DNA from 4 places in the Pantoea sp. USHLN298 genome. Region 1 is predicted to be linked to each of the others. Evidence: predicted binding sites of a transcription regulator. Region 1 holds the regulator's gene; each other region holds the start of a gene.

What was found. The regulator sigma-54, encoded in region 1, starts transcription at its own class of promoters, with help from an activator protein. The targets are predictions, from matches to a motif close to GTTGGCACANNTTTCGCTNT.
Positions count from the first base shown of each region.
Region 2: a site for sigma-54 is predicted at 3,345-3,364, ahead of WFK59_RS00095 (gamma-glutamyltransferase family protein). Genes of this name have one in related genera too.
Region 3: a site for sigma-54 is predicted at 5,267-5,286, ahead of WFK59_RS10890 (circularly permuted type 2 ATP-grasp protein). Genes of this name have one in related genera too.
Region 4: a site for sigma-54 is predicted at 2,739-2,758, ahead of glnK (P-II family nitrogen regulator). Genes of this name have one in related genera too.

Region 1 covers NZ_JBBCRO010000004.1:407,968-415,633, reverse strand. The annotation lists gene mtgA (monofunctional biosynthetic peptidoglycan transglycosylase) at 1-414, shown strand, start outside; gene npr (PTS phosphocarrier protein NPr) at 418-690, opposite strand; gene rapZ (RNase adapter RapZ) at 687-1,541, opposite strand; gene ptsN (PTS IIA-like nitrogen regulatory protein PtsN) at 1,589-2,068, opposite strand; gene hpf (ribosome hibernation promoting factor) at 2,220-2,507, opposite strand; gene rpoN (RNA polymerase factor sigma-54) at 2,529-3,962, opposite strand; gene lptB (LPS export ABC transporter ATP-binding protein) at 4,011-4,736, opposite strand; gene lptA (lipopolysaccharide ABC transporter substrate-binding protein LptA) at 4,742-5,293, opposite strand; gene lptC (LPS export ABC transporter periplasmic protein LptC) at 5,268-5,837, opposite strand; gene kdsC (3-deoxy-manno-octulosonate-8-phosphatase KdsC) at 5,834-6,400, opposite strand; gene kdsD (arabinose-5-phosphate isomerase KdsD) at 6,414-7,397, opposite strand; gene WFK59_RS12820 (calcium/sodium antiporter) at 7,414-7,666, opposite strand, start outside.
Region 2 covers NZ_JBBCRO010000001.1:11,706-19,371, forward strand. The annotation lists gene hpxZ (oxalurate catabolism protein HpxZ) at 1-130, opposite strand, end outside; gene WFK59_RS00085 (AtzE family amidohydrolase) at 130-1,527, opposite strand; gene hpxX (oxalurate catabolism protein HpxX) at 1,524-1,706, opposite strand; gene WFK59_RS00095 (gamma-glutamyltransferase family protein) at 1,719-3,305, opposite strand; gene hpxU (MurR/RpiR family transcriptional regulator HpxU) at 3,449-4,288, shown strand; gene WFK59_RS00105 (transporter substrate-binding domain-containing protein) at 4,481-5,266, shown strand; gene WFK59_RS00110 (amino acid ABC transporter permease) at 5,277-5,942, shown strand; gene WFK59_RS00115 (amino acid ABC transporter permease) at 5,942-6,598, shown strand; gene WFK59_RS00120 (amino acid ABC transporter ATP-binding protein) at 6,579-7,310, shown strand; gene WFK59_RS00125 (pyridoxal-phosphate-dependent aminotransferase family protein) at 7,332-7,666, shown strand, end outside.
Region 3 covers NZ_JBBCRO010000003.1:628,446-636,111, forward strand. The annotation lists partial or broken gene WFK59_RS10865 (DNA primase family protein) at 1-179, shown strand, start outside; gene WFK59_RS10870 (nucleotidyltransferase domain-containing protein) at 310-1,317, opposite strand; gene WFK59_RS10875 (HD domain-containing protein) at 1,336-2,370, opposite strand; gene oxlT (oxalate/formate MFS antiporter) at 3,467-4,741, shown strand; partial or broken gene WFK59_RS10885 (hypothetical protein) at 4,877-5,038, opposite strand; gene WFK59_RS10890 (circularly permuted type 2 ATP-grasp protein) at 5,323-6,759, shown strand; gene WFK59_RS10895 (alpha-E domain-containing protein) at 6,753-7,666, shown strand, end outside.
Region 4 covers NZ_JBBCRO010000001.1:159,683-167,348, reverse strand. The annotation lists gene tesB (acyl-CoA thioesterase II) at 118-981, shown strand; gene amtB (ammonium transporter AmtB) at 1,029-2,315, opposite strand; gene glnK (P-II family nitrogen regulator) at 2,349-2,687, opposite strand; gene WFK59_RS00820 (SmdB family multidrug efflux ABC transporter permease/ATP-binding protein) at 2,945-4,720, opposite strand; gene WFK59_RS00815 (SmdA family multidrug ABC transporter permease/ATP-binding protein) at 4,713-6,482, opposite strand; gene WFK59_RS00810 (Lrp/AsnC family transcriptional regulator) at 6,507-6,968, opposite strand; gene WFK59_RS00805 (PLP-dependent cysteine synthase family protein) at 7,085-7,666, shown strand, end outside.

The sequences.
Region 1 (7,666 bases):
CTGGATAACAGTGATAGCCGGATGCGTGGTGCCTCAACCCTGTCGCAGCAAACGGCTAAAAATCTGTTTCTGTGGGATGGACGCAGCTGGATTCGTAAAGGGCTGGAGGCGGGCCTGACGGTGGGCATTGAGACGGTCTGGACCAAGCGACGTATTTTAACCGTCTATCTGAATATCGCCGAGTTCGGGCCAGGGGTGTTTGGCGTGGAGGCAGCGTCACAGCGCTATTTCCACAAGCCAGCCAGTCGGCTGACGGCCGCTGAAGCGGCGTTGCTGGCGGCGGTGCTGCCTAATCCTATCCGTTTCCGTGCGGCGGCACCGTCGGGCTACGTACGGCAGCGCCAGCAGTGGATTTTGCGTCAGATGCGCCAGCTGGGCGGCGAGGGCTTCCTGCAGCGTAACCGGCTGGATTAAGCCTTAATCTTCATCAAAGCCCGCTTCAAACAGCTCAATAACCGCAGCCAGCGCCGGGATCTCTTCCGGTCCGCTGGCTTCGATTTCAATATGTCCGCCCTGTGCCGAATCGAGCATCAGCAGCGCAATCACGCTGCTGGCTTCGGCTTCGGTGCCGGCTTCGTTGCGTAGCAGCACTTCAGCATCAAAGCTCTGCACCAGTTCAAACAATTTCATAGCTGGCCGGGCATGCATGCCCAGCTTATTTTTGATTTCAACGGTTTGTCTGACGGTCATGATTTACGCTTTTCCAACGTACGGTGGCGTGACTGGACATTCTTGCCGCGTGAACGGAAGTAGTCCGCCAGCTGCTCGGCAATGTAGACCGAACGATGTTTCCCGCCGGTACAGCCGATAGCGACAGTAAGGTAACTGCGGTTGTTGGTTTCCAGCATCGGTAGCCACAGTTCCAGATAACTGCGGGTCTGGTAAATGAAGTTATGCACCTCGGTATGGCGATCGAGAAAGGCGGCAACCGGCCGATCGAGGCCCGTCATCGGGCGCAGCTTAGGGTCCCAGTGCGGGTTCGGCAGAAAGCGCACGTCAAACACATAATCGGCATCAATCGGGATACCGTGCTTGAAGCCAAACGACTCAAACACCATCGTCAGCTCGCGTTCACGCTTGCCCAGCAGTCGGGTACGCAGCATCTCCGCCAGTTCGTGCACCGACATCTCTGAGGTATCAATGATCAGGTCAGCACGCGAACGCAGCGGCTCCAGCAGATCGCTCTCTTCATCAATGGCACTTTCCAGCGATAAGTTTTTACTGGAGAGCGGATGCAGACGGCGGGTATCGCTGTAGCGGCGAATCAGGGTATTACGATCGGCATCAAGAAACAGCAGCTGAGGCGAAAATGTGTCGGGCAGATTATTCAGCGCGGTTTCAAAAACTTCAGGGGATTCAGGCATGTTGCGGACATCGATACTCACCGCTGCCGAGATGTTGCGTTCCGCCAGCGAGTTCGCTAACTCGGGCAACAGCACCACCGGCAGGTTATCGACGCAGTAAAAACCCATATCTTCCAGCGCGCGCAGCGCCACTGACTTCCCCGAGCCTGACCGACCGCTCACGATCATCAGCACCATGACCTTCTCTCCCGTTTTAAAACCGGCTCGCAGCCGGTAAAGACGCGTTACTGCTCTGACTGGCCTTCTGTGATAATGGCATAAAGCTCTTCATCACTCTGCGCGGCGCGCAGACGGCGGCAGACGGTTTTATCCGCCAGACGCTTCGCCACCAGTGAAAGGGTGTGCAGGTGAGTTTTGCACTGGTCAGCCGGCACCAGCAGGGCAAACAACAGATCTACCGGCTGATTATCAACGGCATCAAACGCTATCGGCTGCTCAAGGCTGATAAACACCCCGACAGCGCGCAGCGTATCCTCTTCCAGCTTACCGTGCGGAATGGCAATGCCGTTACCAATGCCGGTACTGCCCATGCGCTCACGGGTGAGGATCGCTTCGAAAAGCGTCTGGTGCGGCAGGTTGAGCTGCTTAGCGGCCAGTTCGCTGATAATTTCCAGCGCGCGTTTTTTGCTCTGGCAGTGTACGCCGCTGCGGGTGCAGTCGGGCGAAAGCACTGTGCTCAATTCCAGTGTTAGATCGTTGTTCATTATCGTTTCACTTGCGAGTTAACCTGGTCATTAACCCTCAGCCTGTCATGATGCTGAGAGCGAATGGCGCTTGCTTAGATGACAAAACGGGGCGGATATCCGCCCCATACTGTCGGCTCTGCACGCAGAGCGCGCTTAGCGAGCGTGAAGGTTAGTGTTTTTTCAGTTTGTCTTTGTGTTTGGTCAGCTGACGGGCAAGCTTGTCGATTAGCCCATCGATGGCCGCATACATATCTTCCGCTTCCGACGTGGCGTGCAGCTCGCCACCGTTGATGTGAAGCGTTGCGTCGGCCACCTGCGTGACCTTCTCGACCTTCAGGACAATATAGACCTGATTGATATGTTCGAAATAGTGTTCCAGTTTGGCAAATTTACCGCTGACGAAATCGCGCAGTGGTGCGGTGATTTCAACATTTTGCCCGGTAAGGTTCAGCTGCATAGGTCTTCCTTCTCATTTCTGTCAAACCAGCTGTTTACGCTGGTTCGATGGCGGGATGGATAAAGACTCGCGGTATTTGGCGACGGTACGACGTGCCACCATGATCCCTTGATCAGATAACATGGAGGTGAGTTTACTGTCGCTCAAGGGTTTGGCTGGATTTTCCGCCGAGATTAATTTTTTCACCAGCGCGCGAATCGCCGTCGATGAGGCTTCGCCGCCACCTTCAGTATTCACATGACTGGAGAAAAAGTACTTCAGTTCAAAAATGCCACGCGGACTGTGCAGATACTTTTGCGTGGTCACGCGGGAAATGGTCGACTCGTGCATCTCTACCGCCTGTGCGATATCAGCCAGCACCATCGGGCGCATGTACTCTTCGCCCTGCTCAAAAAACGCCTGCTGCTGCTCGACGATACAGCGCGTCACCTTCAGCAGTGTGTCGTTGCGGCTTTCCAGGCTTTTAATCAGCCAGCGCGCTTCCTGCAGGTTACTGCGAATGAACTGGCTGTCGCTGTCGTTGCGCGTCGCCCCGCTCATGGCGGCATACTGCTGATTGATTTTCAGGCGCGGAACGCTGTCGGCGTTAAGCTCAACCGTCCAGCGGTTGCCGACTTTACGCACCAGCACGTCGGGAATGACATATTCCGGTTCGCCGGTATTAATCGACTGACCGGGACGCGGGTCCAGCGACTGAATTAACAGCATCGCCTCTTTCAGCACCTCTTCTTTAAGGCGCGTAACCCGCATCAGGCTGCGAAAATCGTGGTTAGCCAGCAGATCCAGATGTTCACTGACGATTAGCCGGGCTTCCGCCAGCATCGGCGTTTCGGGCGCATATTGCGACAGCTGAACCAGCAGGCAGTCACGCAGATCGCGTGCGCCAACGCCAATCGGATCAAAGCGCTGAATGCGTTTCAGCACCGCTTCCACTTCATCGGCCTCAAGCTCATCGTTGCCGATGCTGTCGAGAATCTCTTCAAGCGAAACGGTGAGGTATCCGGTGTCATCGATCGCATCCACGATCGAGGTGGCAATGGCGCGGTCGGTATCGCTGAACGGCGTCAGTTCAACCTGCCACATCAGGTAATCCTGCAGTGACTGGGTCGTCTCACCCTGATAAACCGGTAATTCATCATCCTGGTAATCGGTACCGGTGCCTGACGGCGTGCCGGCAGTGTAAATCTCATCCCAGGTCGCATCCAGCGGCAGCTCATCAGGCATCTCTTTCTGCTCAAGCGCTTCACGGGTATCCAGCGCTTCGCCTTCCTGAGCCTCACGAGAGTCGATTTCTTCATGCAGATCGGTCTGTTCAAGCAGCGGATTACTTTCCAGTGCCAGCTGTAACTCCTGCTGGAGTTCAAGCGTAGAGAGTTGCAGCAGGCGAATCGCCTGCTGCAACTGCGGTGTCATCGCCAGCTGTTGGCTGAGCCTGAGTTGCAAACCTTGCTTCATAGACAGGATGGTAGTTCCCAGGTAAACATCAGTATTTACGACACCTTATCAGAGTCTGAACTCTTCACCCAAATAAACCCGCTTAACCTGCTCATCTGCCAGAATTTCATTCGGCGTGCCGTGCGCGATCAGGTGACCCTGACTCACGATATAAGCCCGTTCGCACACCGCTAAGGTTTCGCGCACGTTATGGTCGGTGATCAATACGCCCAGACCGCTGTCACGCAGGTGCTCGATGATTTTCTTGATGTCGATGACCGAGATCGGGTCAACACCGGCAAACGGCTCATCCAGCAGGATAAATTTGGGGTTCGCTGCCAGCGCGCGGGCGATCTCGACCCGGCGGCGTTCACCGCCGGATAGCGCCTGGCCCATGCTGTCGCGCAGGTGCTCGATGTGAAACTCTTCCATCAGTTCGTTGGCGCGATCCTGACGCTGCTCTTCAGTGAGATCGTCACGGATTTGCAGGACCGCCATCAGGTTATCGTAGACGCTGAGGCGACGGAAAATCGAGGCCTCCTGCGGCAGATAGCCGATACCGCGGCGCGCGCGGGCGTGCAGCGGCAGGATACTGATATCTTCATCATCAATAATAATGCGGCCTGCGTCGCGCGGCACAATACCGACCACCATGTAAAAAGTGGTGGTTTTACCGGCGCCGTTCGGGCCCAGCAGGCCGACAATCTCGCCGGACTTTACCTGCAGACTGACATCTTCTACCACGCGACGGCCTTTATATGCCTTCGCCAGGTTTTCTGCGATTAATGTGGCCATAGCTATCAGTTACTCTTCTTTCCGCTGTTGGACGAACCTTTATCCTGCAGTTGCGATGGCACCAGCACTGTAGTGACGCGCTTGTTCTGGCCCTGGCTGTACGCCTGCATTTTCTGCTCTTTCACCAGATAGGTAATGCGATCGCCTTTGATGTTGCTGTCCTGCTGCTCAATGAAGGCGTTGCCGGTCAGCTCTACAAAGTCGTTAGCCAGTTCATAATGCAGTTTTGCCGCGTGGCCCTGAACGGGTTTGCCGCTGTCCTGCATCTGGTAAAAGGTAGCCGGATTGCCGTAGGCATCGACGATGGTTTTCTTGCTGTCGCCGCCCGGACGGGTCACGACCACTTTATCAGCGGTGATTTTGATCGAACCCTGGGTGACGATAACGTTGCCGGTAAAGGTCGCGACATTGCCCTGCAGATCCAGCGCCTGGTTCTGTGAGTCAATATTGACGGGCTTATCCGAGTCACCGGTCAGGGCCAGCGCAGGTACGCTGCTCGCCAGCAGCATGCTGGCCAGTAAAAACCTGAGGCTATTTTTGTTCATTTTGAATTTCATAAGAAGTTTTGACCTTTTCGATTAACTCGGCGTTTTTTGTCCGTAAATTGCCGCGCATTTTCATGCCGGTGGAGTTAAAACTACGGCCATATAACGTCACCTGGTCGTCAGAGGTTACATCCTGAGTGACAAGATTGATCTGGGCATTGTCGGTTTTGACCCGTTCAAGCTGAGAATCCTGCGTCAGCGTGTTCAGTTCAACATGACCATACAGATAGAGCATACGATCTTTAGTGAGCTTTGCTTTGTCCGCACGGAGTTTCCAGGTCGGCACTTTATTTTCGTCGTAAGTCGTCATGACCGGATTATCAAACCAGCTGATCTCCTGATCCGAAAAATAGGTCACTTTATCGGAGATCAACTTATACGACAGCGCACCCTGTGGGTTGTAGACCACGGTGTGTGAATCCGCACTGGTATAGGTCGGTGCCTGATCATCGGTGGCAACCGGCGTACTCTCATCCTGATTGGTAAGATTCCAGCCGATTAAAACCAGTGCAATCAAGGTCAGAATCAGCGTCATCCAACGCCTGCTTTTACTCATACTGATTGCCCTTTGGCATCCTCAAATTTGTTCTGCGACATTAAGATAAGATCGCACAGTTCACGCACCGCGCCGCGTCCGCCAGCAATGCGCGTCACGTAGTGCGCACGCGGCAACAGCACCGGATGTGCATCCGCCACCGCCACGCTTAATCCCACTTTTGCCATCACCGGCCAGTCGATCAGGTCATCACCGATATAGGCGACCTGCCGATCGGAAAGAGACAGTTTATCCAGAAGTTCGCCATAGGCCAAAAGCTTATCCGATTGTCCCTGATAAAGATGACGAATGCCGAGCGTTTTACAGCGATCTTCCATCAGACGCGCATTACGGCCTGTAATAATAGCCACTTCCACATCGGAGGTCAGCAGGCAACGTATGCCGTAGCCGTCCCGCACATTAAAGGCTTTCAGCTCTTCACCGTTATTGCCCATGTAAATCACCCCGTCGGACATCACGCCATCGACGTCGCAAATCAGCAGACGAATCTGGCTGGCGCGGGCCATGACCTCGGCGCTGACCGGTCCGTAGCAGGTATCAATCGGGGGAGTTGCCTGTTGCATTTTCATTTCCTGTTCAGACCACGCCAGCGCGTAGCATGTCATGCATATGTACCACACCGAGCAGATGGTCGTCATCGGCGACCAGGATCGAGGTAATGTTTTTGGTTTGCATCAGGTTCAGCGCTTCAACCGCCAGCATATTAGGTCGCACCCGAATGCCGCCAGGCGTCATCACTTCGCCAATGGTAGCGTGCTGGAAATCGATACCCATATCGAAGATGCGGCGCAGGTCACCATCGGTAAAAATGCCTTCAATCTTCATCAGATCATCGACGATGACCGTCAGTCCGAGGTTTTTGCGGGTAATTTCCAGCAGGGCATCGCGTAGCGACGCGTCACGAGTGACGTGAGGCAGTTCATCGCCGCTGTGCATGATATCGGCGACATGCAGCAGCAGTTTACGCCCCAGCGCGCCGCCGGGATGCGAGAGCGCAAAATCTTCGGCGGTAAAACCGCGCGCTTCCAGCAGCGAAACGGCCAGCGCATCACCCATCACCAGCGTGGCGGTGGTGCTGCTGGTGGGTGCCAGGCCGAGCGGGCAGGCTTCCTGCGGGACGCTGACGCACAAGTGGACATCGGCCGCCCGACCCATCGCGCTTTCAGGCCGGCCAGTCATGCAGATCAGCGTGATCTTCTGCCGCTTCAGCACCGGAATCAACGCGAGAATTTCATTCGACTCGCCGCTGTTGGAGATGGCGATCACCACATCATTCTGGCTTACCATACCGAGATCGCCGTGGCTGGCTTCAGCCGGATGGACGAAAAAGGCTGGCGTACCGGTACTGGCAAAGGTGGCCGCCATTTTTTTACCGATGTGTCCTGACTTGCCCATCCCCATTACCACCACTTTCCCTTTGCAGCCGTAGATCAGGCTACAGGCGCGGGTAAAATCGTCGTTAATGTACTGATCGAGCTGCTCAAGGCCTTCACGCTCAATGCGCAATACCGCTTTGCCTGCGCGCTGGAAATCAAAAACTGCCGGTTGCTGATATGACATGGTCAGTCTGTCCTTGTTAGCCGTCCATAAACGCGGGCTGCATCCACAGCAGCGTCACCCAGACGAAGAAACCACAGAGTAAAAGTGCGCCTGCCCGGCGGCCCACGCGTCGGCGGCGTAACAGGCAGAGCAGGGCGAACAGGGCGCTGACGCCCAGCATCACCCAGTAATCGCGGGCGAAAGCGTGGTAGTCGATGCTGCCAGGGTGCATCAGCGCCGGCAGGCCCAGTACGATAGCAATATTATAAATGTTGGCGCCGATCAGGTTA
Region 2 (7,666 bases), on a different contig from region 1:
TACGGGGATCATGCCAGAACAGCGCATCCAGTTCGGCGATATCGTTGCCGATCAGCGCCTGCTCGTAGCGGGTAAACTGCGCCGTCACTTCACTGACTATCTGCGGTAAATTGATCTGTTGAATGTCCATCAGGCTCCTGCCATGTTGATTTGCGCCACGGTGAACCCTTGCTGCTCCAGTACCCAGGCAGCCCGCAGCACCGCGGCTTCATTAAAGGGACGGGCGATTAACTGCAGGCCAATCGGCAGACCGCTTCGGGTCGCCAGCGGCACGGTACAGACCGGCAATCCCAGGAACGAGATCGGCTGCGTCAGCATACCCATGCTGGCTTTGGCGGGCAGTTCCTCCCCATTAATGGTGATCGTTTGCTGTCCAATGGTGATCGCGCTGCACGGCGTCGCCGGGGCAATCAGCAGATCAAACTTGCTGAACAGCGGCAGCACCTGCTGCTGGAAATGGCGGCGGAAACGCTGCGCCTGCAGATACCAGGCTGCGGGCATCATCGCCCCCGCCAGTAAACGCTCGCGCGAGTTGGGCTCAAACTGTTCCGGCATCTGGCGCAAGGCGGGCAGATAAGGCGTGCCGCCTTCCGCCGCCGTCATGATAAAGGCCGCAGAGCGTGCCAGCTCGGCTTCCGGCATCATCACCTCGTCCTGCGCGTTGAGCGCGGCGGCAACAACGGCCACCGCAGCCCGCGCCTCCTCATCACACCATTCACTGAAAAAGCCGCCCAGTACGCCGCAGCGTAGCCCTTCCAGACCCCGGGACAAGCCTGGCAGCGTCGCGGCAGCAGGACGACTGGCCTGAAACGCATCGGCGCTGTCTGCGCCCTGTAGCTGGTCATAGACCAGCGCCAGATCGTCGACCCGACGGGCGAAGGGACCGATGTGGTCAAGGCTGGCGACAAACGGATGGCTGCCGCTACGCGACAGGCGGCCAAAGGTGGGCTTCAGGCCAAAGGTGCCGCACAACGAGGCGGGAACCCGGATCGAGCCGTTGGTGTCAGTGCCAAGTGAAAAATGGACCAGACCGGCCGCCACCGCCGCGGCTGAACCGCCCGATGAGCCACCAGCTACGCGGCTCAGGTCGCGCGGATTACGGGTCGCGCCGTAGTGGCTGTTTTCGGTGGTAAAGCCATAGGCGTAGGCGTCCATATTCAGCATACCCGACAGCGTCGCGCCCGCCTGCCGCAGCCGGTCGATGGCAAAGGCATCGGCACGCACCGCGGGCCGCTGGCTGAACAGGCTGGCACCGGCCAGCGTACTGTAGCCTGCAACGTCAAACAGGTTTTTTACCGCGTAGGGAATGCCCGCCAGCGGCGGCAGATCTTCACCGCGCTGCCGCTTTGCATCAATACTCTCTGCCTCTTTCAGCATCCGCTGCCCGGTCACCTCAGTCCATGCATTGAGCTGTGGATTGTGCTGCTCAATCGCCTGCAGTGTGGTTTCAGCCACCTCTCTGGCGCTGATCTCACCGCTGTGGATCGCCAGCCGTAATGCCTGAATCGAAACGTCGCTCAATTTCATGCCTGATACACTCCCGCGACGTCCAGCCGATCGTCGAGCGGATAAGCCATCAGCGGCTCCGCCATCTGCGCAATTCGCGTGAGCTGGATTAATAACTCTGCGCGCCGGGCGTCATCCAGCTCCAGTTGCAGTATCTGCTCCATATGAGCGATGTAGTGGGTCCAGTCTGGTGAGTTCATGGTGGGCTCCTGTTAAAAACCGGCGGCGCTGCCGTTGCTGCGCGGATCGCTGGCGCCTTCAAACATGCCATTGCTGTGACGCACAATTGCGCCCGCATGGCCGACAAATTCACTGAAGGCCGGCAGCAGTTCGACCTGATGTCCCCACTGGCGCAGCTGCTCCACCGTTTCCGGTGCCAGGCGGCTCTCCAGTTTGAGCGAGTCGGAAGACTGGCCCCAGGTGCGGCCCAGCAGCCAGCGTGGCGCGCTCACCGCCTGCTGCAGCGGCAGGCCCTGAATCACATGACGGGTAAAAATCGCCGCCTGGGTCTGTGGCTGGCCGTCGCCTCCCATCGAGCCATAAACCAGCGTGCGGCCATCTTTCAGCCGCGCAGCCGCGGGATTCAGGGTATGGAACGGCTGCTTGCCAGGGGCCAGCGCCAGCAGATGATCGGGATCGAGACTAAAGGCCGCACCGCGGTTCTGCCAGGTGATACCGGTGCCGGGTAGCACCACGCCGCTGCCAAATTCGTGATAGATACTCTGAATAAACGATACTGCGAGGCCGCTGCTGTCCATCACGCCCATCCAGACCGTATCGCCCGGCCCGCGGCCGTTGCCCCAGGGCGCCGCCTGGCGATCGTCAATCTGGCTGGCGAGCGTGCGAAGATGATCGCTGTCGAGCAGCGCCTGCAAATCTTCGGTAACGTGACGCGGATCGGTGATGTGTTTGTCACGCAGCGCAAAGGCTTTTTTGGTCGCCTCAACGATGCGGTGGATAGTCTGCGCTTCAGTGGCGTCGCCCATCTCCAGCACGTCGGTGATGCCCAGGATCGCCAGCGACACCATGCCCTGGGTCGGCGGCGTCATATTCCAGATATCGCCTTCGCTGTGTGACAGATGCAGCGGCGTACAGCGGCGGGCGCGCTGCTGTTGCAGATCCTCAAGGGTGATCGGCATACCCAGCGCTGACAGCTCACTGGCGAGATGGCGCGCCAGCGGACCGCGATAGAAACTGTCGAGTCCCTGTTCCGTCAGCTGACACAGCGTTTGCGCCAGCGCTGGCTGAGTAAAGCGGCTGCCCGGTTGCGGCACATCGCCATCGGGCATAAACGTGGCGGCAAAGCCGGGCTGATGCTGCAACTCGTGGCGGAATGTCGTCGTGGCGGCGGTCTGCGAAGCGGTGACCGGAATGCCATCGGCGGCATAACGAATGGCATCGCGCAACAGACGCGCCAGCGGCAGCGGCGTACCGCCCAGCTCCGCGCCCAGCTGTAACGCTTCCTGCCAGCCGCTGACCGTGCCGGCAACGGTTAATGCGGCTTTCGGACCGCGATGCGGGATCTGTTGATGATCGGCGTAAAAGTCGAAGTGGGCCAGCGATCCGGCGGCGCCGCTGGCATCAATCGCGACAGGATCGCCGCCCGGCGGCATAATCAGCCAGAAGCCGTCGCCGCCAAGGCCATTCATGTGCGGATAGACCACGGCGATGGTTGAGGCCGCCGCCACCATCGCTTCAATGGCGTTGCCGCCGTCACGCAGCACCGCCAGCGCACTTTCACTGGCCAGATGGTGCGGCGTCACCGCCATCCCCTGCGGGGCCATATTGCTTTGATTCATGCTTTTCTCGTTCTGTTATCGGGTGACAGAACGGTATACAAAGCAAGAGCTGTTCCAGTTTTCATTCCGGCCGTTATGACAGCCGCGTTAACCTGGCGCAAATTATGCTAGCTTCAGCTGAAACAAAAGTTACAGGACCTGTTATGCAACAGCTTGATGAACGACTCAGAAGCCACTATTCCCAGCTCTCACCGCAAGAGCAGCGTATTGCTGACTTTGTTTTTGACCATTTTGACGATCTGATCAGCTACAACAGCGCCGAGCTGGCGCGGCTCAGCGGCGTGTCGAAAGCCACCGTCAGCCGGTTGTTCAAACGGCTGGGCTATGAAAAGTATAAAGAGATGCGCGATGAGCTGCGTACCCTGCGACAGAGCGGTATGCCGCTGACCGATAACCGCGATGCGGTGCAGGGCAACACCTTGCTGTCGCGCCACTATAAGCAGGAGATGGCTAACCTGACGCAATGGGTCAATAGCCTGGACGCGCAGCATTTCGGCGAGGTGATCCAGCAGCTGGCGCAGGCAAAACGGGTGTTTATCATTGGGATGCGGAACGCTTATCCGGTGGCGCTGCACCTGCGTCAGCAGCTGATGCAGGCGCGGCCGCAGGTGCATATTCTGCCGCAGCCAGGCCAGACGCTGGCCGAGGAGCTGGTGGATATTACGCCGGACGATATGGTGGTGGTGATGGCGTTCCGCCGTCGCACCCGGATGATTCGCCCGCTGATGCAGCAGCTACAAACCGCCGGCATCCCGCTGCTGGCGCTGTGTGAGCCGCAGGCGCAAACGGTGATTGCGCTGGCACGCTGGCAGCTCTGTGCGCCGCTCGACAGCGTCTCGGCCTTTGATAGCTACGCCTCGGCAATGAGCCTGATCAACCTGATCGCCAACGCGCTACTGCATGAAATGCTGGCGCAGGGCCGCCAGCGCATTCATCAGATTGCCGACCTTTACCAGCAGTTTGACGAGCTGGAGCACCGCTAACAGGCACCGTTTTGGTGCCTTGCCCCATTTTAGTACAACCTTTCCCGACGGCGTATCGCGGCGGATAACGCCGCTTTTCTCACCATCTCATTGCCACTCCACCTTTTTTCTCCCGCTGCGCTCATTGGCACATTAGTTGCAGATTGGAAGCTAAAGAATCTTTTGTTTCACACAATCTCACCGGGGTGCATAATGAAAAAAGTTTTGATGGCGGTTGCCGCAGCGGCATTACTGATGGCACAGGCGGGCAGCGCGCTGGCCGATCAACTGCAGGATATCCAGCAGCGTGGCGTGATCCGCGTGGCTGTGCCCCAGGATTTCCCGCCGTTTGGATCAGTCGGCACGGATCTGCAACCGCAGGGTTACGACATCGACATGGCGAAGTACCTGGCGAAGCAGATGAAACTTAAGTTACAGCTGGTGCCGGTCAGCAGTGCTAACCGGGTGCCTTATCTGCAAACCGACAAGGTCGATCTGGTGATCTCCAGCATGGGCAAAAATGCTGAACGTGAAAAAGTGATCGATTTCACCCGCGCCTATGCGCCGTTCTTCCTTGGCGTCTTTGGGCCGAAGGGCGAAGAGATCAAATCGGCGGCGGCACTCAGCGGCAAGTCGATTGGCGTCACACGCGGTGCGGTGGAGGATATGGTGCTGAGTGAGGTGGCACCGAAGGACGCCCAGGTAAAACGCTACGAAGATAACAACACCACGCTGTCAGCCTACCTCTCCGGTCAGGTGCAGTATGTGGCGACCGGTAACCTGGTCGTGGCCGCGATTGCCCGCCAGAACCCGGCCAAAGCCCCGGTGGCGCAGTTTATGCTGAAAGATTCGCCCTGCTTTATTGGCCTGAAGAAAGACCAGCCGGCACTGAAAGCGAAGATTGATGCGCTGATTGAGCAGGGTATCAAAGATGGCACCCTGAATAGCCTGTCAGAACAGTGGCTGAAAGCCCCGCTGCCCGCCAGCCTCGGCGCCTGAGGAACGGATAATGATCGGGCAACTTAACTTTCCCGCCCTGTGGCCTTACTGGCCGGAGCTGCTCTCCGGCCTGTGGGTCACCATCCAGTTGACGCTGCTGGCCACCGTCGGCGGCGTCAGCCTTGGCATTGTCGGCGCAGCATTGCGCAGCGGCAAACCGAGCTGGATGAGCCGTCTGTGGGGCGTCTACGTCGAGCTGATCCGCAATACGCCGTTCGTGGTGCAACTGTTCTTCATCGTGTTTGGTCTGCCTAACCTGGGCCTGAAACTCACCGCTGGCGAAGCGGCGCTGCTGGCGATGCTGATCAACCTCGGCGCCTACAGCACCGAGATCATCCGCGCCGGTATTCAGGTGACGCCAAAAGGGCAGTGGGAAGCGGGCCGGGTGCTGGGCTTAACCCGTAGCCAGACCTTTTTGCGGGTGGTGCTGCCACCGTCATTGCAGCGCATTTATCCGGCGCTGGTAAGTCAGTGCATCATTGTGATGCTCGGATCGTCGGTGGTGTCGCAGGTCTCCTACGAGGAGCTCACCTTCGCCGCTAACCTGATCCAGTCGCGCACCTTTTTAAGTTTTGAGGTCTATCTGGTGACCACGTTGATCTACCTGGCGTTGTCGATTGCGATGCGTCAGCTGCTGCTGGCCATTGGCCGTAAATGGTTTGGAGTGCAGGCATGATGACAACCTTCACCGACTGGGACATCGTGCGCAACCTGCTGCTGGCGGCGCGCTGGACCCTGCTGCTCTCTCTGGTGGCGTTTGTCGGCGGCACGCTGGTGACGCTGCCGCTGCTGTTTATGCGGCTGCTGCAGCGTAAATGGCTGACGCGCTGGGTGCGCGGCTATACCGCGCTGTTCCAGGGCACGCCGCTGCTGATGCAGCTGTTTCTCGCCTTTTTTGGCGTCGGCCTGTTCGGGATTGACGTCGCGCCCTGGACGGCGGCCTCGCTGGCGCTGACCTTCTACACCAGCGCCTTTCTGGTCGATATCTGGTACGGCAGTATTCGTGCGTTGCCGAAAGGGCAGTGGGAAGCGTCACGCTGTCTTGGCCTGAGCTTCGGTCAGACCCTGGCGCGGGTAATTGCGCCGCAGGCGATCCGCATCGGCATCGCCCCGACCGTGGGCTTCGCTGTGCAGGTGATCAAAGGCACGGCGCTGGCGTCGATTATCGGTTTTATCGAGCTGACCAAAGCCGGCACCATTCTGAACAACGTGACCTACCAGCCATTTAAAGTCTTTGGGCTGGTGGCGCTCGGTTACTTCCTGATGTGTTATCCGCTGTCTCGCTACAGCCAGTATCTGGAGAAAAAATTCAATGCCGCTCATCACCATTAATCAGGTACAAAAATATTACGGCGACAACCATGTGTTGAAAGGCGTGGATCTGGATATCGACATGGGCGAGGTGATCTCGATTATCGGTCGCAGCGGCTCAGGCAAAAGCACTTTGCTGCGCTGCATCAATGGGCTGGAAGGCTATCAGGAAGGCAGCATCAAACTGGGCGGAATGACTATTACCGATCGCGATTCGCAGGCCCGCGAGATCAGCCGTTCAGTCGGCATGGTGTTTCAGAGTTTCAATCTGTTCCCGCACATGACCGCGCTGGAAAACGTGATGCTGGCACCGCGTCGGGTATTGAAAAAGAGCGAGGCGGAGTGCCGGGCGCTGGCGACGCAGATGCTGGAGAAGGTCGGCCTGGGCGAACGCCTCGATTACTATCCCGCCAGCCTCTCTGGCGGCCAGCAGCAGCGGGTAGCAATCGCCCGGGCGCTGGCGATGACGCCGAAAGTTTTACTCTGTGATGAGATCACCTCTGCGCTCGATCCTGAGCTGGTCGGCGAAGTGCTCAAAGTGCTGGAGCAGCTGGCAGCAGAAGGAATGACGCTGATCCTCGTCACCCATGAAATGAACTTCGCCCGCGACGTGGGCGATCGCGTGGTCTTTATGCATCAGGGGCGCGTCTGGGAGCAGGGCGACAGCAAAACGCTGTTTGCACAGCCGCAATCGCCAGAGCTGAAACAGTTTATCTCCTCGGTCCGCCTGTAGGTCTTCAACAAGGAATTTATCATGGATATCACTCGCTACCCGCAACTCAATCCACCGCAACGTCTGCTGATGGGGCCTGGACCGATCAACGCCGATCCGCGCGTGCTGCGCGCCATGTCGAGCCAGCTGCTCGGCCAGTACGATCCCGCCATGACCCACTATATGAATGAGGTGATGGCGCTCTATCGCGGCGTGTTTCGCACTGAAAACCGCTGGACGCTGCTGATTGATGGCACCTCGCGCGCCGGGATCGAAGCGATTCTGCTCTCCGCCATCCGGCCCGGTGACAAAGTGCTGGTGCCGGTGTTTGGCCGCTTTGGTCATCTGCTGTGTGAAATCGCCCGCCGCTGCCGCGC
Region 3 (7,666 bases), on a different contig from region 1:
TGGAATCGCGCGGTCATCAGCACCCGCTCAGCCTGACGGCTTTCGGCCAGGCAGTGCCGCAGACACTCAAAGAATATGAGCGCGTGTTACTCAAACGCCGTACTAATAATGGCATACAAACAAATTTGACATTACATGAGGATAGCGAGGCAGATTGGTTGCCCGCATGTAACGTCTAATAACATCATTTCACGTAAACCGGCTTAGGCCGGTTTTTTATATTTAATACAATTATCAATCTCAGCCAAGGTCCGTTAAGAGCGAACAGCGGAAATTAGCAACTGAGTCGCCCCGTTGACAGTCTAAAAATTAAAAAATAAGCGCCGTGTGAATTTGATGCTCTGGAGGGAATATTGAGTTTAATAGTTGATATAAGCTATTAGTAAATTTAGTACTACGCTCGCTCAGATCAACATATAATGGCTTATTTAGCCTTTCGTTTTTGTCTTTTATGTCCTCAAGAATATCTCTTTTACCTCTATTACCTAGACATAAAAGAAAATATTCATACTCGCTGAAGATTTCATTTATTGTTTCACTAAAACCCTCATCCGAACTCTCATTCGCTATATTGAAAACCCGCTCTAAGGGTGACTTTTCAAGTAAGGATGATAAATAATTAACTCTATCTTCAGTTCCAAGATTTTGATCACTAGCTGCAGCGATTGTCATTATTCCTGCAAAGTATAGTAGTTTCCTAGAGAATCTTAGCTTTATATTTCTTGTTCCCCATGACTTTCCATCGGCATCTACTTTGTGCTGGAAGTCAGTAGTTATAGTTCTATAATATCTAATTATATCGTTCAATAGATATTTGTCGATTTTTCCATCACTCGATGAATTTAAATATTTATTAATAAGTGTTTTTCTGTAGCTATCGAAAAGCAATTCATTATAAATAGCTTTTCCTTCTAATAAGAACAGCATACGCCTTGTTAAAGATTGATTTGTATCCTGATTCCCACCAATATTTGCAAGAATGCTATCGAAGACATCAACTGCATCAGCACCGAAAGTACCAGTATCTCCTGCCTCTTTTTTAATATATTTGTTTATGCATTCTTCTATGTCTTTCTTTTTTTCTAGCATAAAATCTTTCGTTGAAGTTTTATCACAAAATATAAAAAGGTCCATATCAGACTCTACGGATGCTTCATGCCTGCCAAAGGATCCTGTTGTTATAATTGTAAACTCTACATCCTTGTGCACTTCAAACATCGAATCCAAATCATGCTTAAGTTTTGATAAAATATCTTTACTATAGGATATTGATGAGTCTATATTTGTGTGTGTTTTTATCAAGTCATCATAAGACATCTTTTTTCTCCGCTTCAGTTAAAAATTTACTTCCCGGTAAATGTTAAGTTCATCATTATCTATTATTTTTTTATGCTTGCTATTTATGTATCTTTTTTTAATGTTTTCTTCATGTAACACCACTTCATATTTTCTTGTTGTGTACTCTAAATCATAACTTTTTATACAAGATGGCATATCATTGTTTTTTAATGCTGATAGCCATTTGAACAACATTGAGTACTTACCTCTCCAGTTCTTCTCTTCCGCAAAAAGATCTTTGTGTTCAATTTTATTGTATTCAATAAAGAAAATCTGGCTTGCTTTGTCAGACAAGATTCCATGCTTTGTATTTATGAAATTATTGTAAACAAATTGCTTCGTTTTCCAAAAATCGTCTAAAGTTTGTAATCTTTTTGATTTGCTTATGCAAGCATTATCTATAAATGCAGCTCTAGCAATAGATATTCTGTTTAAAACATTACTTTGATTTATCCCTTTATATTCAACACACCTTATTATTCCATCTATTGTGTCGGCATTTATTTTACTATTGAATATATCTGCGCCATCGTCTTTTGCTTCAAAATTAAGAAGACTTACAATGAAATTAATATCAAAACTCTTAGAAAGAGCGTCTTTTAGTCCACTATCCTTCCATGCACTGCCATTAATAATATTTTCGCCAATTTCATGGTGTCCATACCCAAAGTGCTTTTGGATATAAGGCTCAGCACTGTGTGATAGGGGTATATGGCCTATATCATGAAGTAATGCTGCGGCCACGATATGCTCTTTAAGCTCGTGGCTATAATTTCGTTCTGTTGCAATGTAATTGGCTATTCCTGCAACAAATAATGAGTGAGATGCTCTATTTCTATCTATATTAGATAGATAATTTCTTTCACTATAATCGATGGCACCTAAAAAGGATATATCAAATAGCCGCTTAAAAGCAGCTGTTTGAATTATACCTAACAATGTCTCGGAATTTTGTAGATCTTTAACCCAATATCCGATACTTTCTTTTTCAATGTCATTATCATTGTCAGGGATGTTAAAAAACTGTTTCATACACTCCCTCTAAAATCACCTGTGAAAAGTTGACTTTAACATCTAATCGCCTCTTTTGCGTACTAAATCTAAGCATGAATGTACATCATCATTAGAAATCATAAGTACAGATAAAAGAAAAAACACTCATTACGTAAATTATTAATTATAAATCAGATAGTTATTCATTTTAAATGTGTGGAAAAGCTTAAGATGACAAGCCTCTTTAGTGGCTCAAAGCACCCTAAGTTTATCTATAGTGGCGTACCAAATTTGTCCACATAAACAGTGCTGAAAATGTCAGCTCCTGGCACAAAGATAACCATTGACAACAGTAGCACCTCATAGCTTCAAATTGCGGATAGTAGCTTGGATAGCTTTTTTTATCATCTTGGCTAAGGTGATCACCTTAAGTGCACACTAGTGTACATCCCGCCCCAAACCATTCACCACCTAACCCAATGAATTTAATAAAAAAAACAAAATTGAACAGTATGAACACTTTTTCATAAAATCATTTTTTGGGATTTTAGGCTAGCTGTTAATAATTCTAGCAAAGCCGTTCCGGGGTATGAAATCCTACAATTGGTACACGTTTAGGTACACGCACCAAAGCTGAATTTAATAAAAACACTTAATTTCATAAGCTTGAAGAGCCTATTCAGATTCCGCCAGCCCTTCCTGGTGATGGTTACCAGAACCATCGTCGAAGTCCTGAAAGCCCGCACGGCACAAGCCTTGCGGGCTTTTTGTACCCCCAATCCGGGAATTTCAGGCAACTGGTCAACTTTTTCGATAAACGTCTTTAGTGCATCATCTCGGAAATCAATTAGTGCATCATCCTGGAAATCAAAAGGTACCGGATGGCTTTTCTGGCAATCAACCCTCTCCTACGCACCATCTCAGCGCACTGATTTTTTGCACTCCATAACATTCACTTCCCTAATCATTCCATTACCAATTGAATTTAATGACTTTTTCAAACTGGCACACATCCTGCTAATGGCTTTACGTCTACATCTGCGTATCGGGATGAAGGTTCCGGGGATTGAGCATTAGCAGGCAATTCGACAAAAAAGTGGTTAAGCAGAGCAAAGCGTAATTTTGGAGACAGATAATGGCCTTGATGAGCGAACCGGTGGTAATAGCGAAAAACAGCAAGTGGGTACAGCTTCTGCTTGGATTACTTTGCATGGCGTCAATTTCCAGCCCGCAGTATGTCTGGACGCTGTTAACCAAACCTATGATTGCCAAACTCGGCGTCGGACTGGCGGAACTACAGGTAACGTTCTCGCTGCTGATTATTCTGCAGACCTTCTTCTCACCCTTCCAGGGTCGGCTGGTAGAGCGTTTTGGCCCACGTCTGCTGATCTCTATCGGTACACTGATGGCGGGTTTTAGCTGGGTAATCGCCGCCCGGGTCAACAGCCTGACTTCACTGTATCTGGTCTATGGCTGCCTTGGCGGACTGGGTACGGGTATTGTTTATATCGGCGTGGTGGGACTGGTAATGAAGTGGTTTCCACAGCAGCGCGGTTTTGCCGCCGGAACCGTGGCGGCGGGCTACGGCATGGGGGCAATTTTTACCACCTTCCCGATTTCCATTTCTCTAAACAGCTACGGGCTGGAACAGACAATGACCCTATTTGGCCTGCTCTTTGCCGCCGTGGGTTTTCTCGCCAGTCAAAGCCTGAGACTGCCTGAAACCAGCATGACGAAGTCGGTCAACAAAATACCGTCGCCTGTGCCGGACCAGCGCCAGTTCAGCTCCGGAGAAATGCTGCGCCAGCCACTGTTCTGGCTGATGTTCATCATGATGACCATGATGTCGACATCGGGACTGATGGTGACCTCGCAGATGGCAATTTTTGCCGAAGACTTCGGCATCAGCAAGGCGGTAATTTTCGGTATGGCCGCGCTGCCCCTGGCGCTGACTATCGACCGTTTCACTAACGGTTTAACACGCCCACTGTTTGGTTTTATTTCTGACCGCTACGGCCGCGAAAATACTATGTTTGTTGCCTTCGCGCTGGAAGGTGTTGCGATGACGCTGTGGCTTGCCTGCCGCGAAGATCCGTTGCTATTCGTACTGCTTTCAGGCGTAGTGTTCTTTGGCTGGGGTGAAATCTTCTCGCTGTTCCCATCCACACTGACCGACACCTTTGGCAGTGAAAATGCTTCAGCGAACTATGGTTGGTTGTATATCTCACAGGGTATCGGCGCAATCTTTGGCGGTCCGCTGGCGGCACTGATGTATCAGCACACCCATAACTGGCACCTGGTCTTTGGCTGCGCTATTACCTTCGACTTTATCACCGCGGGTCTGGCGTTATGGGTGCTCAAGCCCTGGCGTACGCGATTCCTGCACGCGCAAAATAATCTTTCACACTGATTATCGGGTAGTGAACAAAGCTCGTAAAACCGCTTCCCCGACGACGTGCAGTGCCATTGAAAATATCCCGTCAGTCAGGCTGCGGACACAGAAAACAGCCGGGACCTCAACCGTCCCGGCCAGAACCTTACGCCAGAAACTATCATCAACCGCAGCGAAATACCTGCTGCCATCTTCGTTATAGCTATAGTCGTCACGGTTGAGATTTTTATCGGTCAGATTCAGAACCCCTGTGCGGATCTTTACCGTTTTATTCGCCTTATACGACTCGCCTGTATTCCAGATGGAGTATCCGCCCAGCGCATCGGAACAGTATAAGGACGACATTAGCCCGCGTACCACTTCGATAGGTTTGATCGATTCCGCGGGGATCCAGCTCAGATTGGAATCGTTATGTCGGAGGTGGTTTTTCTCCACCACGGCACACTAAGCGCCATATTAAGACACTCCCGCGCTGAGCCTGCACCAAAAAAGGGCATTGGACGTTGCAACATTACCGCTTTGCACCGTTTCGCTTCTTCAGATGCTGGCACACTTTATGCTTGAGTAGATTGACAGCCTTTAACGTCTGCGAGGTGACGATGCTGAATATCAATCTCTCCGCTTCACCCTTTTTTGATGAGATGCTTCTGGCTGAAGGTGAGCACCGTGACCACTACGCCGCCTACTGGCAATGGCTGCAACAGGCTGATCATCAGGCTGTACAGCGCAAGCGGGAAGAAGCCGCCCTCCTGTTTCACCGGGTAGGTATTACCTTCAATGTCTACGATGACGATAATGGTGCTGAACGGTTGATCCCGTTCGACAGCGTGCCACGTATTATACCGGCCGCCGAATGGGCCATGCTCGATGCCGGCATCCGCCAGCGTGTGCAGGCACTCAACGCCTTCCTCTACGATATCTACCATGAACAACATATTCTGAAGGCGGGAATCATTCCGGCAGAACAGGTTCTGGCTAACGAACAGTATCAACCCTGTATGCAAGGTGTTGATCTTCACCGTGATATCTATGCGCATATTGTTGGCGTAGATATGGTGCGCAACAGTGATGGCGAATATTACGTCCTGGAAGATAACCTGCGTACCCCCTCCGGCGTCTCTTATATGCTGGAGAACCGTAAAATGATGATGCGGCTCTATCCGGAACTCTTTGCGCAGCAACGTATTGCTCCCGTAGAACGCTATCCGTCGCATCTGCTACAAACGCTTCGCGAAAGCTCACCCATTAACGATCCCACCGTGGTGGTATTGACCCCAGGCCGCTTTAACAGCGCTTACTTCGAACACAGCTTCCTGGCCCAGCAGATGGGCGTTGAGCTGGTTGAAAGCGCCGATCTGTTCGTTAAGGATGGCATGCTGTTCATGCGCACAACTGCCGGGCCATGCAGAATACATGTCATCTATCGTCGGGTTGATGATGCCTTCCTCGATCCGCTGGCATTCCGCCCGGACTCCATGCTCGGCGTACCGGGACTGCTGTCGGTTTACCGGGCTGGCAATGTCGTCCTGGCCAACGCCATCGGCACTGGCGTAGCTGATGACAAATCAATCTATCCTTACGTACCGGATATGGTGCGCTTTTATCTGCAGGAAGAACCGATCCTCAATAACGTGCCAACCTGGCAGTGCAGACATAAAAATGAGCTGTCGTATGTGCTGGCCAACCTCGAAAAAATGGTCGTGAAAGAGGTTCACGGTGCTGGCGGTTACGGCATGTTGATTGGACCCGCCGCGAACAAAGCTGAGCTCGCCCACTTCCGTGACCTGTTGCTGGCTCGTCCGCAGAATTATATCGCGCAAAACACGCTGGCGTTGTCCACCTGTCCCACTTTTGTCAACGACGGCCTGGCCCCACGTCATATCGATCTCCGACCCTTTGCGCTGAGTGGTGCGGAGATTCGACTGGTGCCCGGCGGCCTTACCCGCGTGGCGTTGACGGAAGGTTCGCTGGTCGTCAATTCGTCACAGGGCGGCGGAACCAAGGACACCTGGGTACTGGAGGATGATATATGCTGAGCCGGACAGCCAGTGAACTCTATTGGATGGCCCGCTATCTGGAGCGGGCAGAAAATATCGCCAGGGTACTGGACGTCACCAACAAGCTGTCGATGATGCCAATCCGCAATGGGGGTAATCATGATCTGCTGGTACCGCTCAACCTGACCAGCACCAGCGAGCTGTATGCTGAGACCAACCTGACACTGACGATGCCCAATCTGGTCAGTTTTTTCGCCCTGGATAGCCGGAATTACAGCAGCATTTTTAGTTGTCTGCAGATGGGCTGGAACAACGCGCATGCGGTACGTGGCAGCCTGTCATCCGAAGTCTGGGAATGTATCAATGCCACCTGGATCGCGATGAAATCGATACGCCGTCAGGGCATAGGCTCAGACGGTGCCGATGCCTTCTTTGACTGGGTGAAAGAGCGATCTCATCTGTTCCGTGGTGCCATGTTCGGTACCCTGCTCCGCAGCGACGCGATGCACTTTATTCGTCTCGGGACGTTGCTGGAACGGGCTGATGGCACTGCCCGTCTGCTGGAGGTGAAAAACAGACTGATGGATATTGATGACGATCCGGTGCGCGAATATTACCGCATGGACACACTGCTGCAGGCGGTAAGCGCGCGCGAAGCCTACCATAGTATTTATAAGCAGCCGCTGAGCCGGGAGACCATCGCCGAACTGATGATCCTGCGCAACGAGCTGCCGCGTTCGTTGCTGGCGTGTATCAACGATATGGTTCAGCAACTGGAGCTGATAGGTGGCCGTGCAAACCAGCCACGCCGCCTGGCGCACATCCTGCACGCCGAGTTGCGCTTCAGTTCCATGAAAGACCTCAGCAGAATCGGGCTGAACAACTGGCTGGAAGCCTTTCTCACCCAGTTAAACGAGATCGCCGAAAGTATTCATCACACTTATCT
Region 4 (7,666 bases), on a different contig from region 1:
GCTTAATTCTGGCACAAAATCGGGAGTTTGCCTGGCGACGGCAAAGAGGAAAGTCTGATTGACGTGAACTGGTCGGATCTTTCACACTGAGCGGGTCACTATATTGAGGAATGCGCCATGAGCCAGGCACTGCAAAATCTGCTGAATTTATTAAATCTGGAAAAGCTGGAAGAGGGTTTGTATCGCGGTCAGAGTGAAGATCTGGGGCTGCGTCAGGTGTTTGGCGGTCAGGTAGTCGGACAGGCGCTGTATGCAGCCAAGCAGACGGTCGCGGAAGATCGCATCATCCACTCCTTTCACAGCTACTTCCTGCGGCCCGGCGATAGCCAGAAAGCGATTATTTATGATGTTGAAACCCTGCGTGACGGCAAAAGCTTCAGCGCCCGGCGCGTTAGTGCGATACAGAATGGCCAGCCGATTTTTTATATGACCGCCTCATTCCAGGCACCGGAAAGCGGTTTTGAACATCAGAATGCGATGCCCGAGGTGGCCGGTCCTGAGAATCTGCTCTCCGAGCAGGTGATGGCGCAGAAAATGGCGCATATGCTGCCGGAAAAACTGCGAGAGAAATTTATCGCCGAACGGCCACTGGAGATTCGCCCGGTGCAGTTGCACAATCCGCTCAAGGGCCACGTTGATAAACCTGAACGTCAGGTCTGGATCCGTGCCAACGGCGTGTTACCGGACGATCTGCGTATCCATCAATATCTGCTGGGCTATGCCTCTGACCTCAATTTTCTGCCGGTCGCGCTGCAGCCGCACGGCAAGGGCTTTCTGGAAGCCGATATGCAGGTGGCGACCATCGATCACTCGATGTGGTTTCACCGTCCGTTCGACTTCAGCGAATGGCTGCTCTATAGCGTAGTCAGCACCTCGGCCTCGGGGGCGCGCGGTTTTGTGCGAGGCGAGTTTTATAATCAGCAAGGCGTGCTGGTAGCCTCGACGGTGCAGGAAGGGGTGATGCGCCAGCGCAGCGAATAAAAAAAGGGGCGATTGCTCGCCCCTGATTGGCTATTTAATAGTGAAGGTTACTGGTTATAGGCATTTTCGCCGTGGCTGTTGACGTCCAGACCTTCACGCTCATGCTCTTCCGGCACGCGCAGTCCCACAATCATATCCGCCAGCTTGAAGCCAATGAAGGCGACGACGCCAGACCAGACGATGGTCAGGCCGACGCTGAACAGCTGCACCCATACCTGATGGCCCATGGTCACGCCTTCTGCATAGCCGACACCGCCCAGCGAAGAAGAAGCAAAGACGCCAGTCAGGATACAACCCACGATGCCGCAGACGCCATGCACGCCAAACACATCGCAAGGATCGTCGACCCGCAGCCATTTTTTCAGGGTGGTGACGCCCCACAGACCGGCCAGTCCACCGACCAGGCCAATGATTAACGCCCCGCCGACACCCACGTAACCACAGGCTGGGGTGATGGCGACCAGGCCCGCGATGAAGCCGGAACAGGCACCCAGCAGTGAAGGTTTACCGCGTACGGCCCACTCACCAAAGGTCCATGACAGTACCGCGCCCGCCGTGGCGACCACGGTGTTCAGGAAGGCCAGTGCTGCAATTTCGTTAGCCGCCGAGGCAGAACCGGCGTTAAAACCAAACCAGCCGACATAGAGGATGGCCGTACCGGTGAAGACCATTGGCAGGTTATGCGGTTTAAACGCTTCTTTGCCGAAGCCAGCACGTTTACCCACCAGGTAAGCGCCGACCAGTCCCGCCACGGCGGCATTGATATGCACCACGGTACCGCCAGCAAAGTCCAGCGCGCCATCCTGCGCCAGGAAGCCGCCCGCCCACACCATGTGTGCGATAGGCAGGTAGGCCAGGGTCAGCCAGACGCCGACAAAAATCAGCACCGCAGAGAAACGGATACGTTCAGCGATAGCACCGACAATCAGGCCGACGGTAATACAGGCAAATGATGCCTGGAAGGCAACGTGGATATACTGGTAGAAGCTTCCCATCACCGCGGTCAGCTGAATATTTTTCAGCATCGCCCAGCCAAAGCCACCAAAGAAGGCGTTACCTTCGCTGAAGGCCAGTGAATAGCCATAAACCATCCATAATACGCACACCAGCGAGAAGGTCACCGCCACCTGAGTCAGCATCGACAGGACGTTCTTGCCGCGAATCAAACCGCCGTAAAACAGCGCAATCCCTGGAATCGACATAAACAGCACCAGCGCGGTGCAAATCATCATAAATGCGTTATCAGCCTTGTCCGCAACGGCAGGTGCAGCCATCGCGAGCGATGGTAACAGTGCCAGGCTGGTGAGGCCCAACTTAGCGAAAACTTTATTCATTTTTATCCATCCCATCACAGTACTGAGTCTTAATTACAGAGCGGCTTCGTCGGTCTCGCCGGTACGAATACGGATGACGCGCTGCAGTTCAGCCACGAAAATTTTACCGTCGCCAATTTTGCCGGTGTAAGCCGCTTTACTGATGACATCCACCACTTCGTCTAACTGGTCGTCGGCAATCGCGATATCGATTTTGACCTTAGGCAGGAAGTTCACGCTGTACTCTGCGCCACGGTAAAGCTCCGCATGGCCTTTCTGGCGACCAAATCCTTTTACTTCGGAGACGGTCAGCCCCTGAATGCCGATAGAGGATAAGGCTTCACGCACATCCTCCAGCTTGAATGGCTTAATTACGACGGTAACCAGCTTCATTGGATCCCCTCCAGCGATTAAATGAGTGAGTCTCACAGACACGCAGAGAGTTAAGCAAAGCCTGTGCCACAAATAAAAAAACAGCGGAATCAATCTCTGAGGCGAGACGGGGCAAGGCGTGTTTTAGCCGGGATCGGTGAGGAGAGGAAGGAATAGCCGCGCGTCAGCACAGCCAATGCACTCCTTTGGTGCGCCAGGCGTCAAAGGAGTGCATTTAACCAGATTATTCTGATAAAACCGCGCAAAAAAGGTGCAACTTACGCTTCAGTTGTTAAGGGGATGCCCGTCGCCAGATCATCGCCTACCTGCTGCAATTGGTACATCTGCCAGTAACGCCCCTGCAGCGCCAGTAATTGCGCGTGATTACCCTGTTCGACCACCCGTCCACGATGCAGCACCAGAATGTTATCGGCTTCGGTAATGGTTGAAAGCCGGTGCGCAATCACCACCAGCGTGCTGTGCTGGCGCAGAGTTCGCAGCGTCTGCTGAATCGCCTGCTCGGTACCCGAGTCGATATTGGCGGTCGCTTCATCAAGGATCATCACCTGCGGCAGGTCGACCAGCACCCGCGCCAGCGCCAGCAACTGCTTCTGCCCGACCGACAGATTATTGCCCTGCTCACCCAGCCGGGTATGGATGCCGTCAGGCAATGCGCGCGCCAGAGGAGCCAGCTGTACCTGCTCCAGTACCGTCCAGACCACCTCTTCGCTGATATCACGGCCGAGCCGGACGTTGGCCAGCAACGTATCCGCCAGCACCACCGGGTCCTGCTGAACCATCGCGATACCCCGCCGCAGCACCGCATGACTGAGTTCACCAATCGGACGGTCATCAATGCGAATCTCGCCGCGGGTAATCGGGTAGTAGCCCATCAGCAGGTTCGCCAGCGTGCTTTTGCCGCTGCCGGTATGTCCGACCAACGCCACAAAGCTGCGTGACGGCACCTCAAGATTGATATCGCTGAGCACGTCACGATCTTCACGGTAGGCAAAACTCAGATTCTTCAGAGTCAGACGACCTGACGCCAGCGGCTGAGAATCGGGTCCATAGTGCTGCTGCGCTGCATCCATCAGTTCGAAGATACGCTCACCGGAGACCACCGCCTGCTGCAGCATCGACTGCTGCGTGGTGAGCTCAATCAGAGGCTCATTCAGCCGGCCCAGATAGGTAATAAAGGCGTACAGCACCCCGACTTCAAACACGCCAGGAACGGAGAAACTGAACAGCATCAGCAATCCGCACAGCACCATCGCCGAAAACAGGCTTAACAGCGGGCGCAGCAGAAAACCATCCAGCCGCAGCGTTTCCATCCGCGCCAGATAGTGAGAACGACTCGCCTCCCCCATCCGCTCGCCAAAGCGCGCCTGCTGACGAAACTGCTGGATGACGCTCATGCCGCTGATCACTTCGTTAAAGCCATTATTGATGTCAGCCAGATAGCTGCGGACCCGACGGGCAATCGGCGTGCTGTAACGCTGATATATCAGCATGACCACCAGCACCAGCGGAAAGATCATCATCGCCACCAGCGCCATGCGCCAGTCAAGGCTGAACATCGCCACCATCATGGCACCCACCAGCGCCGCGCTGCGCAGTACCGTCGCCACCACCGTGACATAGAGATCGCGGATCACCTCGGTGTCATTGGTCACGCGTGAAATAATCTGTCCGACCGGCTGGGTATCAAAGGCGCTGAGCGGCTGACACAGCGCAGCATTCATCACGTCGCAGCGCAACTGCTGCACCACGCCGATGGCGGCGCGATTAAACAGCAGTGCCTGCCAGTAATGCAGCGCTGCTGCCAGCAGTTGCAGCAGGATAAAGCTTACCGTCAGCCCGGCGACCAGCCCCCAGGGCATCTGATGTTTCGCCACCAGATTGTCGATAAAGTAGCTGACCAGCACCGGTCCGGTCACCTCGGCAGCGGCGGCAATCCATAACATCCCCACCGCCAGCGACAGGGATTTCCGCCACGGCTTGCCGTAACTGAGTAAACGTTTCAGGGTCGGCCACAAGCGTGCAGACTTAGCCATGCGGCACTCCTTTCTCATTCTCATCGTCATCCAGCGCGGCTTCCAGCTGCTGATAACGGTACATGTCGCGATACCAGCCGGGACGATCTGCCAGCGCATCATGATCGCCACGCTGGGCGATAGTGCCGTGCTGGAGCACCAGAATTTCACTGGCTTCCGTCAGCGCCGATAAGCGGTGCGCACTGATGATCAACGTCCGGCCCCGTCCCCACTGACGCAGGTTATGCAGAATTTCATGCTCGGTACGGCCATCCACCGCCGACAGCGCATCATCCAGCACCAGGATCTCGGCGTTCAGCAGCAGCGCGCGCGCTATAGAAATGCGCTGCTTCTGCCCGCCCGACAGCATGACGCCACGTTCCCCGACTTCGGTTTCATAGCCCTGCGGCAGCCGCAGAATATCGTCGTGGACGCAGGCCAGCGTGGCAGCCTGCTCAATCTCCTGCTGAGTTGCGCCCGGTTTCCCCAGCGCGATGTTGCTGGCGACGCTGTCGGAAAAGAGAAACGGCGTCTGACTCACCACCGCCAGCCGGCTGCGCCAGCTATCCAGCCGCAACTGCGGCAGCGGAATCTGGTGATAGCGGATATCGCCCTGCTGAATGTCAAAATGGCGCTGGATCAGGCTGAGCAGCGTGCTCTTGCCGCTGCCGGTCGGGCCGCACAGCCCCAGCATCTCGCCGGGCTTCAGTTCAAAGCTGACATTACTCAGCACCGGCTCGGCACTGGCCGGATAGTGAAACGCCCGGATCGCCACCTGAAGGGGACCGGCTTCCGGCGGCAGGATTTTATCCCCATCTTCCACTGCCGGTGCTTCCGCCAGCAGCGCGCGGATGCGGCTCCAGGCGGCGCTGCCGCGCTCGACGATGTTGAACATCCACGCCAGCGCCAGCATCGGCCAGATCATCAAACCGAGGTACATCACAAAACTGGTAAGCTGACCCAGCGTCATCTGATCGTGCCAGACCATCCAGCTACCACCGCCGATCGCCAGCAGATTTGAGAAGCCGATGGCGATATAGATGGTGGGATCGAAACGGGCATCGACCCGCGCCACCCGCAGGTTTTTTTCGCCGGTATCGCGGGCGATCTCAGAGAACTGCTGCGACTGATGCTGTTCCAGACCAAAGGATTTGATCATCCGAATACTGGTCAGGCTCTCCTGTGTCTGGTCGTTGAGGCTGGAAAACGCGGCCTGCGCCACCTTAAAGCGGTGATGCAACTGATTGCCGTAGCGATGAATCACGATCGCCATGATCGGCATCGGCACCAGCGAAAGCAGCGTCAGCTGCCAGCTGATCTGGGTGCTCATCACCAGCAGCACGACGCAGCCCATCACCAGCGAATCGACCAGCGTCAGTACCCCTTCCCCGGCGGCAAACACCACCCGATCAACATCATTGGTGGCACGCGCAATCAGGTCGCCGGTACGGTGGCGCAGATAGAAGGCCGGTTGCTGGCGGCTGAGCTGGCGATAGAAATCTTCGCGCAGCTCAACCGCCAGCTGGTAAGAGGCACCAAACAGCAGCACGCGCCAGACGTAGCGCAGCAGATACACCACCACCGCGGTCGCCAGCATCACGCCGATCCACAGCATGATTTGACGCAGGCTCATGCTGTTTTGCGTCACGCCATCCACAATGACCCCGACCACATGCGGCGGCAGGAGTTGCAGAATGGCAATAATGATCAGTAAGGTGACCGCGCCCAGATAGCGCCGCCACTCACGCAGAAAATACCAACTTAGTTGACTGAATAATCGCACAACGCTGTTCTCAATCTCATGCCTTTATGAGGCGACGGGTAAAGCCGTGGTGTATTTAATCTCTTCCATGGCAAAGCTGGAGGTCACATCAATCAGGCCAGGGACGCCATTGACTAACCGCTTGTAAAAAGCATCATAACTTTTCATATCAGAGACCTGAATACGCAGCAGATAGTCATACTCACCGGCCATCCGGTAAAAGGCCATCACTTCCGGCATGCTGTTGACCACCGAGACAAACGCCTGATACCAGTCGCTGCTGTGCTGCTGGGTTTTCACAAACATAAACGCCGTCAGTGACAATCCGATTTTTTCACCATCCAGTAACGCCACCCGCGCGCGAATAATGCCATCATCTTCGAGCTTTTTCAGGCGCTTCCAACAGGGTGTGGTGGTGAGGTTGACCGCCTCGGCTAAAGCCTGCAGCGACAGGGTGCAATCGTGCTGCAGTAACGCCAGCAGTTTCAGGTCAGTTTTATCTAACATTCGCCACTCCGAGAGAATGATTTTCTCCATTAGCGCTATTTTAGCGTCAATATTGCAATCTCTTTTTCCTGCCCGTGCCTTAAAATAGCCGCAACTCTCACTGCCGGACGCTCAGAATGCACACCTGCTGGATTCGCCACGCTATCAACGAAATTAACGCCGATTTTCAACGATCGGCTGAGACCCATTTGATCCGTTTCGATCTGGCGGACTTTCCCGGCATCTGGTTTTACCTGAAAGATGAGAGTACCCATCCGAGTGGCAGCCTCAAGCACCGGCTGGCGCGCTCACTGTTTCTGTATGGCCTGGCGAATGGCTGGATTAAACAGGATACGCCAATAATTGAAGCCTCGTCAGGCAGCACTGCGGTTTCTGAGGCGTACTTCGCACGGCTGCTGGGCCTGCCGTTTATCGCGGTGATGCCCGCCAGCACGGCGAAACGTAAAATTGAGCAGATCACCTTTTATGGTGGGCAGTGCCATTTCGTTGAAGATCCCTGCCAGCTCTACGTGGAGTCGGAACGGCTGGCGCGCGAGCTGAACGGCCACTTTATGGATCAGTTTACCTATGCTGAGCGGGCAACCGACTGGCGCGGTAATAACAACATTGCCGAAAGCATTTTTCGCCAGATGCAGCACGAGCCTTACCCCGTTCCGCATACGCTGATCATGAGCGCCGGCACCGGCGGCACCTCCGCC